2 regions of the Cellulomonas sp. URHB0016 genome follow, and region 2 is predicted to be linked to the other one. Evidence: riboswitches for the same ligand, from Rfam matches in the RefSeq annotation. Region 2 holds a riboswitch; the other holds the start of a gene.
What was found. Region 2 has a riboswitch for thiamine pyrophosphate ahead of ACVW07_RS04040 (YkoF family thiamine/hydroxymethylpyrimidine-binding protein). Riboswitches for the same ligand answer to the same signal wherever they lie in the genome.
Positions count from the first base shown of each region.

Region 1 (9,193 bases), 2.0 Mb from region 2:
AGCGCGGTTTCGAGCTCGTCGTCACGGCCGCGGAGCACGTGCCGACGCGCACCCTGGCCGCCTACACGGTGCTCCTGGCGCTGCCCCACACCGACCGGTACGTGGCGCAGGAGGACACCCTCGTGATCCGCGAGCACCGTGGACGACGTCTCGGCATGCTCGTGAAGGCGGCGAACCTCGAGCTGCTCGCGCAGCAGCGCCCCACGGTCCGGCGGGTCGGGACGTGGAACGCCGAGGAGAACTCGTTCATGCTCGACATCAACGTCGCACTGGGCTTCCGACCGTCCGGCGGCTCCGGCGAGTGGCAGCTCCGGCTCACCTGACCGGCGGTCAGGCTCCGACGGCGGCCTGACCGTGGCCGCTCGGCAGGGACCTGCGCCACCACCCCGACCACCGCTCGCGGACCTGCTCGAACGTCTCGTCGTCGAGCCCGAACGTGTTGAGGACCGCGCCGACGGTGCCGTGCGGCGGGTGGCTGGCCACGGGCGTCTCGAAGATCACCAGGAACGACTCCGTGATGCCGTGCAGGGTCAGCCCGAACTGCTGGTCCTCCTTGTAGACGAGCGTGCCGCCGAGCAGCGTCCCGTCCGGGCGGCGCGCCTGCACGTGACCGCCCAGCGGCACCCCCCGGATGCCGTGCAGCCCGGCGCGGTCCAGGAGCCGGTCCGTCCGGTCGCCGGCGTCCAGGCCGAACACGGAGAGCGTGCGCCGGTCCTGCCCGGGCTGCACCGTCAGCGCGAACCGCAGCTGCTGGGCGGACGCGATCCAACGCTCGTCGATCTCGTCCCGCACACCGTCGTAGCCGGAGCGGCCGTCGTGGCTCGGACGGGTGACGATGAGCTGGGTGTGGCCGGGCTCGTGCACGGTCGACCTCACGGCGACCACGTCGCCCTTGCGGTTCGGCCACGACAGCAGGCGGGTGGTCGTGTCGCCCTCGATGCGCCGGCCCTCGACCGGGCGCTGCTCGAACACCTTGTCACCCTCGAACACGTGCTCCTCGATCGACCGGTCGAGGAACACCCGGCGGATCTCGGCCTCGAGGGCCGGGTCGTCCCAGCCGTACCAGCGGCGGATCAGCTGCGGGTCGCGCAGGTGCTCCCAGACGGTCGCGAGCGGGATCGGAATGTCGATCGACACGATCTCGCGGCGGTCCAACGTCATCGCTCTCACCCCTCGTCAGCGGCGCCCGGTCCATGCTGCCCGGACGCTTCCGACGGTAGTGCGGGGGGCGCGCGGATGCCCACCGACGCGGGGACCCTGCATCGCGGCGCAGGGACGACACGCCGCGTCGGGACGGCGCGCCGCGGCGCGGACGGCGGGCGTCTGTCAGGGACGCACGGGGGCGCGCGTCACCGCCGCGCGGAGCCGCCCGGCAGCACCGCGAGGGCGTCCGCGTCGACGACGAGCGGCAGGACGGCGCCCGCGTCGAACCGTGCGCCGACGGGCGCGAGCGCGGTGACGGTGCCGATGCCGTCGACCTCGACGCGCACCTCGGAACGGCCCCGGCGCGAGGTCACCGCCCGCACCTCGCCCTTGACGGTGTCGGGCAGGTCCGAGGTCCCGGCGCGGACCACGAACGCACCCTCGCCGAGGGCGAGCACGTCGTCGGCGTGCAGGTCCCGGCCGAGCGCCCGGGTCAGGGGCCCCGCCGCGGCCGACGAGGCGACGACGAACGCCTCGTACCCGAGGAACTCGGCGACCGCCCGGGACGCCGGCCGCCGCCACAGGTCGGCGGGTGCGTCGACCTGGAGGAGCCGCCCGGCACTCATCACGGCGACCCGGTCCGCGACGGCGAACGCCTCGTCCTGGTCGTGCGTGACGAGCACGGCGGTGGTGCCGGTCGCGACGAGCACGGCCCGCAGGTCGACCGCGAGGCGTTCCCGCAGGGCGCGGTCGAGGGCGGACAGGGGCTCGTCGAGCAGCAGGAGCCGGGGTGCGGGCGCGAGGGCGCGGGCGAGGGCGACGCGCTGGCGCTCGCCGCCGGACAGCGTGGCGACAGGGCGGGCGCCGTAGCCCGCGAGCCCCACGAGGTCGAGCAGCTCGTCGACCCGGTGCGCGCTCGCGGTCCGCAGCCCGTACGCCACGTTCCCGGCGACGTCCCGGTGCGCGAACAGCTGCCCGTCCTGGAACATCAGCCCGAACCCCCGCCGGTGCACGGGCACGCGGTCGACCGGGTCCCCGTCCCACGCGACGGACCCCGCGGCGAGCGGCTCGAGCCCGGCGACGGCCCGCAGCAGCGACGACTTGCCGCACCCGGACGGCCCGAGCAGCGCGACGACCTCGCCGGGCGCCACGTGCAGGGACACGCCGTCGACGGCGGTCGTCGGGCCGTACCGCACCACCGCCGCGCTGACCTGCAGACCTGCGCTCACCGCTCACCTCCCGCTGCTGCGCTCACCGCTCGCCCCGCCCCTGCGGGCACCACTCGCGTCGCTCCTGCGCGCACCACTCGCCCGGCTCCCGCGCTCACCACTCGGCTCGCACCTGCCTCACCACTCGCCTCACCCCTGCGCTCACCACTCGCCCCCCGCTCCGGCGACGCGCAACCGCTCGCACGCCGCGACGATGCCCGCGGTGAGCACCGCGAGCACCACGGAGGCGGCGAGCGCCATCCCGTAGCTGTCGGCCCCCGGTCGCCCGATGAGCCGGAAGATCACGACCGGCAGCGTCGGCCGGTCGGGCCGGGCGAGGAACGACGTCGCGCCGAACTCCCCCAGCGACGCGGCGAACGCGAACCCGACGGCGAGGCCGACGGACCGGGCGGCGATGGTCAGGTCGACGGTCCGCAGCACCCGCCCGGGAGCGGCGCCGAGCGTCGCGGCGGCCTCCCGCAGGCGCGGGTCGATCGCCCGCAGCACGGGGAGCACGGTCCGGACCACGAGCGGCACGGCGACGACGGCCTGCGCGATCGGCACCAGCACCGGTGAGCTCCGCAGGTCGACGTCGAGCCCGAACGGCCGGTGCATCGACAGCAGGAAGCCGAAGCCGACGGTGACCGCCGAGACGCCGAGCGGCAGCATGAACAGCGCGTCCAGCCCGGCGACGGCCCGGCGTCCCACCGCGCGGCGGGGCCGCCGGGACACGACGAGCGCGACGAGCCCGCCGACGACGAGCGCGATGACCGTCGCGTCGAGGGCGATCCGCAGGGAGTTGAGGGCCGCCTGCCACACGGTGACGTCGAGCGCGCCGCCGGTGGTGCCCAGCGCCGTGTAGTGGTCGACGCCCCAGCGGTCGCCGACCCGCAACGAGCGGACCACGAGGTTGACGAGCGGCAGGGCGAGGAGCAGCACCACGGCGGCCGTGACGCCGGCGGCCGCGAGCGCCGGGCCGTGCCCGTCGCCGGGCGGCATCCCGGTGGGCCGGCGCAGCGTCAGCGGGCGGACGCTCTGCGCCGGGGCGCCGAGGGCGAGCGCCCGCTCCTGCCGCGACCGGGCCCGGCCGGCCAGCACGAGCACCCCGGCGACGATGACGAGCTGCACCACCGACAGCACGGCGGCGGCACGCAGGTCGAGGAACTGCGTCGTCTGGATCCAGATCTCCGTCTCGACGGTGCCGAACCGCAGCCCGCCGAGCACGAGGACCGTGCCGAACGCCGTCGCGCAGAACAGGAACGTCAGCGACGCCGCGGACGCGATCGCCGGGGTCAGCGCGGGCAGGGTGACGGTCCGGAACGCGCGCCACGGTGACGCGCCCAGCGCCCGTGCGGCCTGCGCCGGCCGCGGGTCGAGCCGCTCCCACAGGCCCCCGACGGCCCGCACCACGACCGCGTAGTTGAAGAACACCAGCGCGGCGACGATGGCGGCGAACGTGCCGTCGAGGTGCAGGAACCCCAGCGGTCCGCCCTGCACCAGCAGCGACCGGAACGCGACGCCCACCACGACGGTGGGCAGCACGAACGGCACGGTCACGAGGGCCCGGACCGCCGACCGGCCCCGGAACCGACGGCGGTACAGCACGTATGCGCCCGGCACGCCGAGCAGCACCGACGCGACCGTCGCGATCGACGCCTGCGCGAGGGTCAGCCCGACGATCCGCCACGTCCGCGGCCGGGAGAACACCTCCGCGAACGCCGACAGGTCCAGGTGCCCGTCGGTGACGAAGCCCTTGCCCACCATCACGACGACGGGCCACGCGAAGAACACCCCGAGGAACAGCAGCGGGACGACGACCGCGGCGGACCAGAACACGGCCGTGCCCACGGGCACACCCGGGCGCACCCCCGGACGCACGCCCCGCCCCGGCCCGCCGGTCACCGGCAGGTCGGGGCGGGTCGTCGTCGCCGTGCTCATCAGCCGACCACGGTCTCCGACCAGTCGGCGAGCCACGCCTCGCGGTGCGCGGTGATCTCGTCGGGCGGCACGGTGAACGGCTTCGGGGCCAGCGGGGCCCACTGCGCCCACTCGTCGGGCAGCGTGGCCGTGCTGCTGACCGGGTACATGTACATGGACCCCGGGATGTCGTCCTGCACCTCGTCGGAGAGCAGGAAGTCGAGCAGCTGCTGCGCGCCCGTCGGGTTCTTCGCCCCCGCCAGCACCCCGGCGTACTCGACCTGACGGAAGCACGTGTCGAGCAGCGCACCCGTCGTGGGCTCGGTGCCGCCCTCCGGCACGCTCGCCGGCGGCGACGACGCATACGAGAGCACGATCGGCCGCGGGCCGCCGCCGCCACCGCCGCTGAAGTCGGTGTCGTACGCCTCGGTCCAGCCGCTCGCGACCTGCAGGCCGTTGGCCCGCAGCTTCGTCCAGTAGTCCTGCCAGCCGTCCTCGCCGAACGCCCCGACGGTCGCGAGCAGGAACGCCAGCCCGGGCGACGAGGTCACGGCGTCCGGGACGACGAGCAGGTCCTTGTACTCGGGCCTGGTGAGGTCGTCGAGCGTCGTCGGCTCGGGGACGCCGTGCGACCGGAACCAGGTGTGGTCCGTGTTGATGCAGACGTCACCGAGGTCCACGGCGGTGAGGGCGCCGGTGTCGCCGACCGCGTACTGGGCCGCGTCCTTCGCCGCCGGGGCGTGCGACGTGTAGGGCTCGACGACGCCCTCGTCGACCGCGCGGGACGCGAACGCGTTGTCGATGCCGTAGACGAGGTCGCCGAGGGGCGCGTCCTTGGTCAGCACGAGCTGGTTGACGAGGGTGCCCGCGTCGCCCGGCTGGACCACCTTCACCGCCAAGCCCGTCTGCGCGGTGAAGTCGTCGAGGATGCCGTCCGACAGCCCGAACGAGTCGTGCGTGACGAGCGTGACGGTGCCGGCCGAGCCGCTGGGCCCGTCGGACCCCGAGCCGGACGAGGTGCCGATGGCCGAGCAGCCGGCGACGGCCGCCGTCGTCAGGCCGGCGACGAGGACGAGGGCCGTGCGGCCCGGGTGCGAGGACGTGCTCGCCATGTGTGGTGCTCCTCCTGGTCATCAAGGAGGGGGTCACCGCGTCCGTCGTCGGCCTCGCGCGGGACGCCGACGACGACCGCGGGGACTGAGAAGCCCGACTCCCTACGCCGGTACCAACCGGATCAGGTTCGAGGGTCTGCGGTGGTCCGCACTCTCAGCGTCCCGGCCTCCCGGCGATGTGCCGGGCCACCTGACGCTCCCCTGTCGTTCGCCCGCGATCCTACGCCCGGTCCCTGCGGCGTCCGGACGTCCGTCCAGGCGCCGGGTTCCACCGTCGGGCAGCGACCTGACCGGCCGCCGGTTACGGTGGACGGCAGGCCGTGACCAGGCCCCTCACCTGGAGGTTCGCCATGCCCAGCAAGTCCCAGCAGTCGATGTTCGCGAAGATCGTCGGCGCCGCGGTCGCCCTCGGGGCGGCGTGGGCGGCGCAGCAGGCGATCAACCAGTCGTGGAAGGCCGCCACCGGCCACAAGCCGCCGAAGCCGGACGACGACGACGGTGACCACGGCCTGACCGAGATCGTCATCGCCGCCGCGGCGACCGGCGCCCTCGTGGCCGTCGCCCGCGTGCTGGCCACCCGAGGCACGGCGAACTACGTGTCGAAGGTGGACCGCAAGCGCGGGCTCGACACCGACTGAGACGGACCCGCCCGCCGGAAGGCCGACGGCAGTCGACCTTGTTCGTCAGATCGAGGCGTGGTCGAGCAGCTCGTCAGATCGACGCCTCGTCGACCAAGCGGTCAGATCGACGGGTCGTCGACCAGGTACCGCGGCAGTGGTGACAGGTCCGGCACGGTCGGGTCGCAGAACACCTCGCGCAGCACCCGTCGGGCCGCGTACCAGCCGGAGAGCCCATGCACCCCGGGCCCGGGCGGCGTGGACGCCGAGCACAGGTACACCCCGTCGCGCCCGGTGGCGTAGGGGTTGAGGCGCGCCGTCGGCCGGGCGAGCACCTGCCCGATCGTGGCCGCGCCGCCGGCGATGTCGCCGCCCACGTAGTTGGCGTCGTGGTGGCTCATGCGCGCGGCGGGGACGCAGCGGGAGGCCACGACGACGTCCCGGAACCCGGGCGCGTACCGCTCCACGTGGGCGGTCACCGCCTCGGTCACGTCGACGTCGGAGAACGCCGGGACGTGCGCGTAGGTCCACAGCGGTCGCACGCCGCCGCGCTCGCGGTCCGGGTCCACGACGGTCGGGTCGCTGAGCAGCACCGTCGGCCGCTCGGCGTGCCGGCCGGCGGCGACGGCGGCCTCCGCCGCGGCGACCTCGGCCCGGGTGCCGCCGACGTGCACGGTACCCGCCAGACCCACGTCGGGAACGGTCCACGGCACCGGGCCCGAGAGCACGAAGTCGACCTTGGCGGCGGCGTTGCCGTGCCGGAACGAGCCGTAGGCCCGCCGGATCCGCGCGGGGATGCGGTCACCGAACACCTCGACGACCGCGCCCGGCGTGGTGTCGAACAGGTAGCAGTGCGCGGGCGGGAGGTCGGCGGTCGACCGCACGGGGTGGTCGGTGACGATCTCGCCGCCGTGCGCGCGCAGGTCGGCGACCAGGGCCGCGACGATCGCGCCCGACCCGCCGCGCGGGATCGGCCACCCCGCCCCGGCGTGCCCCAGGCTCGCGAGGAGCAGAGCCGTCCCGGCGGCGGCGAGGCTCGGCATCGGCGTGATGGCGTGCGACGCCACCCCCGTGAGCAGCGCGGGCGCGACGTCGTCCACGAACCGCCGGTCCCACGCACGCGTCCCCTGCTCGAGGAGCTCCAGCCCGAAGTGCGCCGCGGTGCGTAACCCGGTGGGCAGCAGGCCGGGCGGGATGCTCCGCTTGTCGCCGAGCGCGACCCGGACGGTGTGCTCCGGCTCGGCGACGAGCGGGCCGAGCAGGCCGCGCCACGCGGGCCCGTCCACGCCGAGCCGCTCGACGGTGCGGTCGAGGTCCCGGTAGGCGATGCCCGCACGGCCGCCGGCGAGCGGGTGGGCGAACGACACGTCCGGGGTCAGCAGCTCGACGCCGCGTGCGGCGAGGTCGAACGCGCCGAAGAACGGCGACGCCCACGCCATCGGGTGGACCGCGGAGCAGACGTCGTGCACGACGCCGTCGGCCAGGCCGAGGTCGAGGGTCCGCGCACCGCCGCCGATGGTGGGCTGGGCCTCGAGCACCGTCACGGAGAGCCCGACCCGTGCGAGCGTCACGGCGGCCGCGAGCCCGTTGGGGCCCGAGCCGACGACCACGACGTCGCCGGTCATGCGTACGCCTTCATCTCGCGATTCAAGCACCGGTGCGGGCGGTCCGTCAGTGCCCAAGGTCCCTTGCGCTTATTTAGTCCGTGCGCCTATAGTCGGTCCACGGACTAAATACCTTCCGAAGGAGCGACGTCATGTGGAGCACCGAGCACACCACCGAGACCACCCTGTCCCCGAAGGCCGTCTGGACCGCACTCGCCGACCTGCACCGCGGGGTCCTGACCTACCCCGGCGCCGACGTGTTCGAGCTGCACGGCCCGTTCGCCGTCGGCTCCACGCTCGCCGTCACGCCCGACGGCGGCCCGGAAACCTTCCAGTCCACGATCGTCGACCTCGTCGAGGAGGCCACCTACGCCGACCAGACCGCGTTCGGCGACGTGGTGCTCCAGTTCCGCCACACCCTGACCCCGCTCGACGACGGAGGCACCCGCCTCGCACACCGCCTCGAGATCACCGGCCCGGGCGCCGACGCCACCGGCCCTGTGCTCGGCCCGCAGATCAGCGGCGACTTCCCCGAGTCCATGGCCGCGCTGCTCGTGGCGGCGGAGCAGTACGCGTGACCCGGTTCGCCGGCGGCCCGTCGCAGAGCCCCGGGTTCCTCATGTGGCACGCGACGATGGCCTGGCAGCGGACCATGACGGCCACGCTGGCGCCGCTCGGGCTCACGCACGTGCAGTTCGTGCTGCTCGCGTGCGCCTGGTGGCTCGCCTCGACCGACGAGCCGCCCACCCAGGTCCGGCTCGCGGCCCAGGCGGGCACGGACGTGAAGATGACGTCCGACGTCGTCGTCCGGCTGGAGGCCAAAGGGCTGGTGCGGCGCGACGCCCACCCGACGGACGCCCGCGCCAAGGTCGTCACCGTCACGGACGAGGGCGCGGCGCTCGCGCGACGCGCGATCGAGCAGGTCGAGGCGGCCGACGCCGACTTCTTCGCCGGTGTGGACACGGCCGGGCTGGTAAAGGTCTTGACGACGCTCGCGACGTCCGGCTGACGCCCCGGAGCCCGGACCTTGTCGGCGCGCGAGAGCGGGACGGACGACGAGCGAACGCGCGAGCATCGACGGGAAGCAACGCCGTCGGACCGAAGGAGTGCACGTGCCCGACCGACCTGAGATCGTCTGCCTCTGCGGCTCTGCGCGGTTCGTGGACCAGCTGCGTGCGGCGAACCGTGAGCTGACCTTCGCAGGAGTCATCGTCGTCGCACCAGGCGAAGCAGACGAGGTGGTGACCTCCGAGCAGAAGACCGCGCTCGACGCGCTCCACCGGCACAAGATCGACCTGGCCGACCGGGTCCTTGTCGTCAACCCCGGCGGGTACATCGGCGAGTCGACGCGCAGGGAGATCGCCTACGCCGAGACCACCGGCAAGCCGGTGACGTTCACCGATCCGTCTGGCCCGTAGACGAGCCGTGGTCCGCGCCTCCGTGGGCTTCGGGGCTCATCGCGGTTCTCCGCCTGGCACGCCACGGGCCGAGCGGCGGCGGGTGTCGGAGGCGCGCGGCAAGATCGTCCCCGCAGGACCGAGCCGTGGCCTGCGCCGAGCGTCCGCGACGTCACCGGAGGTCCTGACATGGCC
Region 1 covers NZ_JBSRZU010000001.1:2,875,107-2,884,299, reverse strand. The annotation lists gene ACVW07_RS13255 (N-acetyltransferase family protein) at 1-323, shown strand, start outside; gene ACVW07_RS13250 (hypothetical protein) at 331-1,161, opposite strand; gene ACVW07_RS13245 (ABC transporter ATP-binding protein) at 1,350-2,372, opposite strand; gene ACVW07_RS13240 (ABC transporter permease) at 2,514-4,289, opposite strand; gene ACVW07_RS13235 (thiamine ABC transporter substrate-binding protein) at 4,289-5,380, opposite strand; TPP riboswitch at 5,463-5,593, opposite strand; gene ACVW07_RS13230 (DUF4235 domain-containing protein) at 5,731-6,018, shown strand; gene ACVW07_RS13225 (phytoene desaturase family protein) at 6,120-7,622, opposite strand; gene ACVW07_RS13220 (polyketide cyclase) at 7,754-8,179, shown strand; gene ACVW07_RS13215 (MarR family winged helix-turn-helix transcriptional regulator) at 8,176-8,610, shown strand; gene ACVW07_RS13210 (hypothetical protein) at 8,714-9,019, shown strand; gene ACVW07_RS13205 (dienelactone hydrolase family protein) at 9,188-9,193, shown strand, end outside.
Region 1: linked by a shared signal. The riboswitch ahead of ACVW07_RS13235 (thiamine ABC transporter substrate-binding protein) and the one ahead of ACVW07_RS04040 (YkoF family thiamine/hydroxymethylpyrimidine-binding protein) in region 2 are both predicted to bind thiamine pyrophosphate.

Region 2 (9,193 bases):
AGCCGTAGCCCAGCACCTCGACCAGGAAGGTCTCGACCAGTCGGTGGCGGCGGACCATCACCAGCGCATGGCGCGTCCCGTCCGCGGTCAGCTCGACCGCCCCGTACGGCTCGTGGGTCACGAGCCCCTGGTCGGCGAGCCGCCGGACCGTCTCGGACACCGTGGAGGCGCCGACGCCGAGCCGGGCGGCGAGCAGCTTCGTGGTGACCGGCACGTCCGACCACTCCTGCGCCGACCAGATCACCTTGAGGTAGTCCTGCGTCACGGAGGTCAGCACGGGGATGGTCGGCGGCAGGCTCACGGCGACCAGCGTAGGACCAGGACCGCCTCCGGCCGGGCAGACCAGCGCGGTCCACGGCGGTGGCCACGTCCGACGCCGAGGCCGGCTCTCGCAGAGGCAGCCGCCGTCACACCGGTGACGGGCTGGCGCCGCTCCCGGGAAGACGTGGTCCCTTCGGGAAGACGACCGGCCACTGCAGCCGCGGGCTCACGGACGCCGACATGTCCGGCCGGACCTGGATGATCTGGTAGTCGAGGAACCGGCGGGACACCTTGTCCCACCTCAGGACGGTCATCTCCGCGACGCCGTGCAGCGGGCCGATCGTCGGCTCCCCCAGGGTCGCTCCCGCGGTGCTCGAGCTGATGTAGCGGACGCCGTCGCCGACCACCAGCGGGCCGATCCGCTGGTGCAGGTGGCCCGATATCTGGACGCCCACGCAGCCGCCGTCGAGCGCCGCCTGGCCGACGGACGGCGTGTGGATGAGCAGCAGGTCGACGCCGTCCTCGTCGTCGCAGGCGACCGACGCCAGGCGCTGGCCCTCCTCCGTGGCCGACTCCCGGCCCGCCGACGACGTCCCGCTGCCGACCCGCGTCTGGTTCGGGTCGCTGTCACCGAGGATCCGCAGCCCGTCGACCTCCGCCACCTCGCCCTCGAGGATCTTGGCGCCCGCCCGCGCGTACATCGCGGTCGTCTCGGCCGAGTCGTGGTTGCCCGGCGACGTGACCAGCTCCACGCCCTTCGGGATCGCCCGCCCGAACGTCGTCACGCAGTACTGCTCGACCGTCGTGCCGTTCATCGTCGTGTCACCGGCGTCGAGCACCAGGCGCGCACCCGTCCGCTTCACCACGTCGCGCACGAGCGGGGCCATGCCGACGTTGCAGTGCAGGTCCGAGACCAGGACCAGGATCAAGGGCTCGACCGCTTCCGGCTGCGCGGTGCCGCTCGGCACCGGCGTCGGGACCGGATGGACCTGCGCCAGCTCGTCGTCCAACGCCTCCCGGGCATCCCAGGCGTCGTCCAGCGACTGGCCGGCCCGCACGTAGAACTGCTGGTTGGCGCGGTAGGCGGAGACCGCCTGACCGCCGTAGGTGTCGATCACCCCGCCGAGGCGACCCGTGACCCTGGCGCCTTCCAGAGGGGTGCCGTCGAACACCGCCGAGGCGGGCACGGCACCGGAAGGGCGGTCCTGCTCGCCGACGCTCGACGTGAGCACCGTCGCCCCCAGGACGACGACCAGCCCGCCGGCCGTGATGGTCCGCGCGTGGGGGGCGAGGGCAGCCGCGAGCTCCTGGCGGCGGGCGGCCCCGAGCAGCAGCCGGCCGATCCACCACACGACGGCCAGCACCGCGAGCGCCCCCGCCGTGCGGCCCGCCACGTCGAGGAGCAGCTCGCGTGCGACGTCGTGCACGGTCGCCTGCGGCGTCGAGAACAGCTGCACGTAGCCCTGCAGGTCCCCGTTGAGCGCCTGGATCGTGGTGGGACGCTCGAGCTGGGTGAACGACTCCGGGATCTCCTGCACCGTCACCCGCAGGCCGAGCGTGAACGGCAGGGGCGAGTCGATCTCCAGCGTGCCGAGCGGTCCGAGGTCGAGCGTGACGGTCGCGTCGGTCGTCACGTCGTACCGCGCCTTGTGCGGGCCGAGGCTGCCGTCCACCGACGCGGTCGTGACACCGAACACGAGCGCGGCCATCACGGCCACCACGGCGAGCAGGACACGCGCCCACCGGGGGGCGGCACGCCGGTCGCCGGCCGCCGGTGCCGGCTCGGTGCTCGTCGGTCCGTCCATGGGACTACGAGCCTAGACGCGCCGACGTCCCACGATCCTGCTGGAGGCCCTCCGCAGGGGGCGAACCCGTGGGCGAACTCTCGGCCGCCGGGTCAGGCCCGGGCGTCGCGCCACGCGACCCACCGCTGCACCAGCGACAGGTCGTAGTCCGGTCCGCTGAGACCCACGGTGAACAGGCTGACACCCGCGTCGAGCAGGTCGTCGGCCACCGCCTCCGGCGGCTCCGAGACGGCCGTGGACCGCTCGACCAGCGACGCCGTGTCCCGGCCGACGGCCGCGCCGTGCTCGTCGAGGATCGCGCTCTTGCGCCGCACCGTCTCGGCGTCTCCGAACCCGTGCCAGACGTCGGCGTGCTCGGCGACGACCCGGAGCGTCTTGCGCTCCCCTCCCCCGCCGACCAGCACCGGGATGTCCCGCGTCGGCACCGGGTTGGACGCCGCCCACCGTGACTTGATGCGGGGCAGAGCCGCCGCCAGGTCGGCGATGCGGCCGCCCGGTGTGCCGAACTCGTAGCCGAACTGGTCGTAGTCCTTCTCGAACCAGCCGGCACCGATGCCGAGGATCAGCCGGCCGCCGCTGATGTGGTCGACCGTCCGGGCCATGTCCGCCAGCAGCTCCGGGTTGCGGTACGAGTTGCACGTGACGAGCGCCCCGATCTCGACGCGGCTGGTCTGCTCCGCCCAGGCGCCGAGCATCGTCCAGCACTCGAAGTGCAGGCCGTCGGGGTCACCGCTCAGCGGGAAGAAGTGGTCCCAGTTGAAGACCACGTCCACGCCGAGGTCCTCGGACCGGCGGACGGCGTCACGGATCTGTGCGTAGTCGGCATGCTGCGGCTGGATCTGGACGCCGACGCGGACGGGAGGAGTCATGCGCAGGAGCCTAGGGGGCGCCTTCCCCTGGCGCAGGTCACTGCCGGCGGCAACGACGTCGAGGTCATTGGTACGTCACCAGGTCCGGGACCGGCTGCACCGCGTACGTCGCGGCCGGGTCGAGCATCGGCTGGTCCTCGTCGTAGAAGTTCTTCCAGCCCCAGTGCACCGGTGGCGCGCCCTCACGCAGGTGCGCCCACGTGCCGGCCTTGGCGGGCTGCGTGCCCTGACCGTCCACGTGGATGACGACCGCCAGCTCGTCGTGCGAGGTGTCGAGCCGCTCCCGCCCGTCGACCATCCGCGTCGAGAACTGGTGGACCACGAACATCTTCTGCGGGAGGCCCCGCTGCCGGGTCAGGTCGGCGAGCCACCCGGCGACGGCGTTGACCTCGTCCACCCCGACCGAGCCGATCTGCCGCAGGTGCACCTGGTCGGGAGCGAGCCGCCACTCCGGGTCGAGCGCCAGGCCGACGTACGGGAGTGCCAGGAGGTCCTGGTACTGCTGAGCCTGCGTGAGGAAGTCGATGCGGCCGGGCTGCAGGTCGAGCACGACGGCCATGCCCGCGGCGCCGGCCGCCTCGACCAGAGGACGGAGCGTGTCGACCGGGATCGCCCGCGAGTAGCTGCCGTCGGCCTCGGGGGCGGCCGACGCGACGGTCGCGATGATCTCGACCGCCGGGACCACCGTGTCCCCGGTCAGGGGTCGGTACGCGTCGGCGTGGGCCTGGGCACGGGCGACGGTCGCGGGGACGTCCTGCTCCCCCAGCACGCCGAGCGCCGGTATGCCGGGGGCACCGTACAGCGCGACGTACTTCTTGCCCGGCACGCCGTTCACCTGCGGGAACATCAGCTGGCCACCTCCCGGGGCGAGCACGCCGGTGGAAGCGGTCGCCACCCGGGACGCCAGCAGCGCGGGGTCGCCGAACGCGGCACCCAGCGCGACCACGTGCTCCGGACGGTGCTCGGCCACGGCCCGCACACCGGGCGTGGTCGCGCGAGGGTCGCCGCCCGGGACGTCCACGACAGGGACGCCGGCCGCTGCGATCGTCGCGAGCGCCGCGGCCGGCACCGGGCCCACGCCGGTGAGGGCCACCGTCCCGTGCACGGGCTGCGGGCGCTCGGTGAGCGGGAGCGTCGCCGAGGCGGATGCGGAGGCAGAGGCAGAGGCAGAGGCAGAGGCAGAGGCAGAGGCAGAGCTTGCGGCCGAGGCAGTGCTTGCGGCGGGGGCAGTGGTTGCACCGCTGGGGCCGGGGGTGGTCGACGGCGCGGCCGCCGGACGGACCACCGTGACACCGGCCCGCACGGCGAGGTCCGCGGCGCCCACTGCCAGCACCCACCGGGTACCGAGGCGGTCGAGCTCGCCGAGGAGCGCATCGGGCGCCACCGTGGGACCGGTGAGCAGCAGGGGCGCACCGACCTCCGTCGCGGCCGCCGCGGCGGCGACCTGCGCGGCCGCGTCCCCGGCAGCGGCGAGGACCACGACGGGGGCTGTCGTGAAGAGCGCCCTCGACGCCTCGAGGGCCGCCGACTCGTCGGTCGCCGCGGGCAGCACCACCGCGGCCGGTACGGGTGCAGCGACGGTCGCGGTCAGCGGCACGGGTGTCGGCGTCGGCGTCGGCGACCCGCTCGAGGCCTGGGTCGGCGACGGGCCGGCGGCGCGGCCGTCCGGCGTGCACCCGACGAGGACCAGCAGCGCTGCGAGGGCGACGAGGAGCGGACCGCGTACCCGTCGGGTACCGGAGGGCACGAGGGGGTCCGGCATCGTCGGCATCGTCGCCACTGTAGGTCGCGCGTCCGCCGCCCACGGACCGGAAGCCCCCTATCCGCGGGTGACGTCGACGGTCTACGGTCGGCGGGACACAGCCCCCGGGGAGCGCAGAGAGCGCGCTGAGAGTGCGGCCGGACACCACGTCCTCCCCGCAGACCCGTGGAACCTGACCTGGTTCGCACCAGCGTAGGGAGCAGGGCGCAGGTCGCCGGCCGGACGCCGGTGGCCGTGCCGTCGGGCCGGTGCGCCGTCGGCGTGCCGGGCGACGGGACTCACGTGCCGGAAGGACACGTGCGGTCCGCCCCGGGGGTCCGCACGCGACACCAGGAGCACCCTCATGAGCACCGCGACCACCGCCTCCGGGCAGGCCCTCACGCCCACCGACCTCGGGGTCGGCGCCCGCTTCTCCCTCCACCCCGCGACGGGAGGCCTGGTCGACGTCGCCGCCGCCGCCGACCGGTCCGGGCTCGAGGTCACCGTCGACGACCTGTCCACCCTGGTGCGCGGCACCGAGAGCGACGTCCTGCTGTTCGTGCACCACGTCGTCGCAGCCGGCGCGAGGGTGGCGGGGCATGTCGTCGCGCACGTGCAGCTGTCCCGCGGCTGCCCCGGTGAGGTGGCGTGCGGCCTGGCCGACCATGCCGTCCTCGCCGACGTCGAGCCCCCCGAGCTCCCGGCGACCGGCCTGCGCGCCGCCGCCCACTGGGCGCTCTACCCGCTCGACGACGGCCGGGTGGGGCACCCGGGCGACCACATGCGTGCGATCGAGCAGGCGGTGGCGGTGGCCCGTACCCGCGCGACCGTGTCGCCGGAGCACTTCGTCACCCGTCTCGACGGTGACCTCGCCGAGGTGCTCGGTGCCGTCGCCGCCGGCTGGCTCGCTGCGGGTCGGCACGTGCGGCACGTCGTCGCGCACGCCGTCGTCTCCGTGACGTCCACGCCCGCCGGGAACTGAGCGCTCCCCCTGCTCGACGGTCGGGAGGCGTGCGTCGGCCGGTCCTGGCAGCCTCAGGACATGAGGACCTACGGCGAGGTCGAGGCGGCGTTCGAGGTGCCCGAGGACGCCTCACCACCCGACCTGAGCGGCGTCGGCGGGCTCACCCAGGTGGACCGGCCGGAGCCCGTGGACCTCGTTGCGCAGTACTACGACACCGACGCGCTCGACCTCCTCCGCGCGGGTGTCACGCTGCGCCGGCGGACCGGCGGGTCGGACGAGGGGTGGCACCTCAAGGTCCCGACGACGGCCGCCGGGCGGGAGGCGCGCGCCCGGACCGAGCACCGCCTGCCACTCGATGACCCGGCCGCGCCGGAGGCCCTCCTCGACCCGGTGCGCGCCCGGCTGCGCGACCGGCCGACGACGCTCGTCGCCGAGCTGAGGACGCGACGGGTGCCGTACCGATGGCTGGACGACACCGGGCGAGCGGTCGTCGAGGTGACCGACGACCACGTCCACGCGGTCGTCCACCGCCCCGACCGCGACGGGCAGGTCGTCGAGACGTGGCGCGAGTGGGAGGTCGAGCTCGTCCATGGGGACGAGAGCGCGCTCTCCGCGGTGAGCGAGCTGCTCGCCGCGGTGCCCGGTGCGGTCGCACGGAGCTCGTCGAAGCTGGAGCGCGCCCTGCGCGACCTCGGTGCGGACCGCCGCCGCACGGAGCCGCGCGACGAGACGGCCGGCGAGGTGGTCCGCGCGTACGCGGCGCGTCACGTCGAACGACTGCTGCGCGCGGACGCGGGTGCGCGCCAGGGCGACGACCGTGCCGTGCACGACGCGCGGGTCGCCGCGCGTCGCCTGCGCACCGTCCTGTCGGTGTACCGGCCGATGCTCGGCCGCCACGTGACGGAGCCGCTGCGCGACCGGCTGGCGGAGCTCGGGCACGCGCTCGGCGCGGCGCGCGACCCGCACGTCGAGCTGCAGGGCCTGCTGCGCCTCGTCGAGCAGGAACCCGTCGAGCTCGTGATCGGTCCCGTGGCCCGCCGGCTGGACGACGACAGGTCGCGTGCCCGTCGGGACGGTGTGGAGCGGCTCGCGGACCTGCTCGGCTCGTCCAGGTACTGGCGGATGCTCGACGAGCTCGACCACCTCGCGGACGACGCGCCGGCCGGACCGGCGGCCGGCCGGCCGGCCGCCGACGTGGTGCCGAGGCGGGCCCGACGCGCGTGGCGCCGCCTGGACCGCCGCACGGAGGAGCTCTCCGAGGTCGCGGAGGTCGCGCCCGGTCCTGCGGCCGACCAGGCTCGGCACGAGGTCCGCAAGGCGGCCCGTCGGGCGCGGTACGCCGCCGAGGTGGCCGTCCCGGTCGTCGGGCGCCCGGCTCGCAGGAGCGCGCGGCGGGCCCGCGACGTGCAGGACGTGCTCGGCGCGCAGCACGACACCGTCGTGCGGCGCGAGACCCTCCGCCGGATCGGGGTGCAGGCGTACCTCGACGGCGAGAACTCGTTCACGTTCGGCCGGCTGCACGCCCTCGAGCAGGCGGGCGGCGAGGTCGCGGCGAGGGAGGCGGACCGGTCGCTCGCGCGGGCGCGGCGGTCGGGGCACCGCTCCTGGATGGGTTGAGCCTGGTCCCGGAACGGTTGCCGCGGCCCGTCAGTCCGCCGCGGCGCGCACGACGTTCCGCCACGGGTCCTCGAACCGCACGGTCACGCCGTCGTCGGCCAGCGGCACCGCCGCGAACCGCAACCGGTCGACGAGCGACCCGAGACCGTCGGCCGTGGGCACGGTGATCCGGACCTCGCCCAGTCCGAGGGACGACGCACGCGGCCCGGCGCCGGCGCTGTTCCACGTGTTCATGGCCAGGTGGTGGTGGTATCCGCCGGTAGACACGAACAGGGCGCCCTGCCACTGGGCGGTGACGTCGAACCCGAGCGTGTCGACGTAGAAGCGCCGGGCGGCGTCCACGTCGCCGACCTGCAGGTGCACGTGCCCGACGACGGCGTCACCGGCTCCCGGCCGGTCACCGGGCGCGTCGGTGAGGTGGTCGCGCAGGAACGCGCTCGGGTCCAGCCGCAGGGAGTCCATCCGCACGCGGCCGTCGGCGTCATGCTCCCAGACGGCCCGGCTACGGTCCCAGTAGAGCTCGACCCCGTTGCCCTCGGGGTCGGTGAGGTAGAAGGCGAGCGAGACGAGGTGGTCCGCGGAACCGGCGAACGCGCCAGGTTCACGTCGGGCCACCGATGCGAGGCTGGCCGCGAGGGCGGCCCGGTCTTCGAACAGGAGCGCCGTGTGGAACAGGCCGGCGGAGCTGCGGGACGCGGGCGGCAGGTCCGGCGCGTGCTGCAGGACGACGAGCGGCGTGCTGCCGCGACCGAGGGTCACGGTGTCCTCCCGCCGCCTCGCGCCGAAGCGCTCCGCCTGCTCGGTCACCACGTCGAGCCCGAGCCCGTCGCGGTAGAACCGCAGCTGGCGGTCGAGATCGCCGACCAGGAGCGTGACAGCGTCCATGCCGGTGCCGGCCGGCAGGGCGTCGTGCGGGTGCGACGCCCGGAGGGGAACGGCCCGGCCCGATCCGGGGGTGGGTGCAGTGGGCATGCCTCTCACAATGGTTGAGAGTTCAACTTTGTTCCTCAGGCGGGAGGCCGCGGCTCACCGGCGCGGTGGTTGTGACCGAGCCCTTCGAGGAACCGCGGTCCCGTCGCGACGAGCTCGGTCGCGAAGGACTCCGCCCACGCACCGTACGGCGACCACGCGAGCCCGTCGTTCGAGAACCGGCCGTCCGTGGTGACCTCCGTGACGCAGAAGCCGGGGATCACCAGGTCGGTCACCGGGCTCCCGCGCTCCACCTCGGCGACCACGAGCGGGGCGTTCGCGCCCGCGAACACGTCGATCACCCAGCCGTCCTCGCCGAGCCAGACCGAGTGCCGCAGCTTGGCGACGCGCGCCTCCGCCCGGCGGATCAGCTCGACGGCCACCGTGGGGTCGAGCTCGCGCTCCGCCTCGTACCGGGTCCCCTCGACCATCGGACCCTTGACCGTGATCGCGCAGAAGTCGACCGCACGCACGTGCCGCTCGAGGAGAGCGAGCTCGTCGTCGCCCGGGTCGACGGCCTCCGTCACGGCCGACACCTGTGCTCGGACCCGAACCGCGAACCCGTCCCGCGCCAGCAGGTACGACTGGACGATCAGGGCCGGGGCGGTCTCCAGCATCTCGGAGGGCGGGCGCTCCACCCAGAACCGCCGTTCGAACTCGAAGTCGCCGTAGCCGGTGTCGCTCATCGCGCCGTGCTCCCCGTGCGGTGCATGGCCGGAGCCTATCGAGACGGGTCGCTCATTCCGCGCTCACCGCCTCCAGCACCGGCAGGCGCGCCGCACGGACCGCCGGCCAGACCGCGGCGAGCACCCCGACGGCGACCGCGAGCGCGAGCATGACCAGCAGGCTCCCCCACGGCACGGCCAGCGTCCGAAGACCGCGGTCCGCGAACACCGTGGGCAGCGTCGACGCGAGGGCGACCCCGACCACGAGTCCCACAGCGGTGCCGAACACCGCCGTGAGGACG
Region 2 covers NZ_JBSRZU010000001.1:843,290-852,482, forward strand. The annotation lists gene ACVW07_RS04020 (metal-dependent transcriptional regulator) at 1-301, opposite strand, end outside; gene ACVW07_RS04025 (metallophosphoesterase family protein) at 408-2,066, opposite strand; gene ACVW07_RS04030 (LLM class F420-dependent oxidoreductase) at 2,159-2,935, opposite strand; gene ACVW07_RS04035 (hypothetical protein) at 3,000-4,706, opposite strand; TPP riboswitch at 4,793-4,915, shown strand; gene ACVW07_RS04040 (YkoF family thiamine/hydroxymethylpyrimidine-binding protein) at 5,041-5,658, shown strand; gene ACVW07_RS04045 (CYTH and CHAD domain-containing protein) at 5,719-7,257, shown strand; gene ACVW07_RS04050 (VOC family protein) at 7,288-8,229, opposite strand; gene ACVW07_RS04055 (hypothetical protein) at 8,265-8,912, opposite strand; gene ACVW07_RS04060 (ABC transporter permease) at 8,965-9,193, opposite strand, start outside.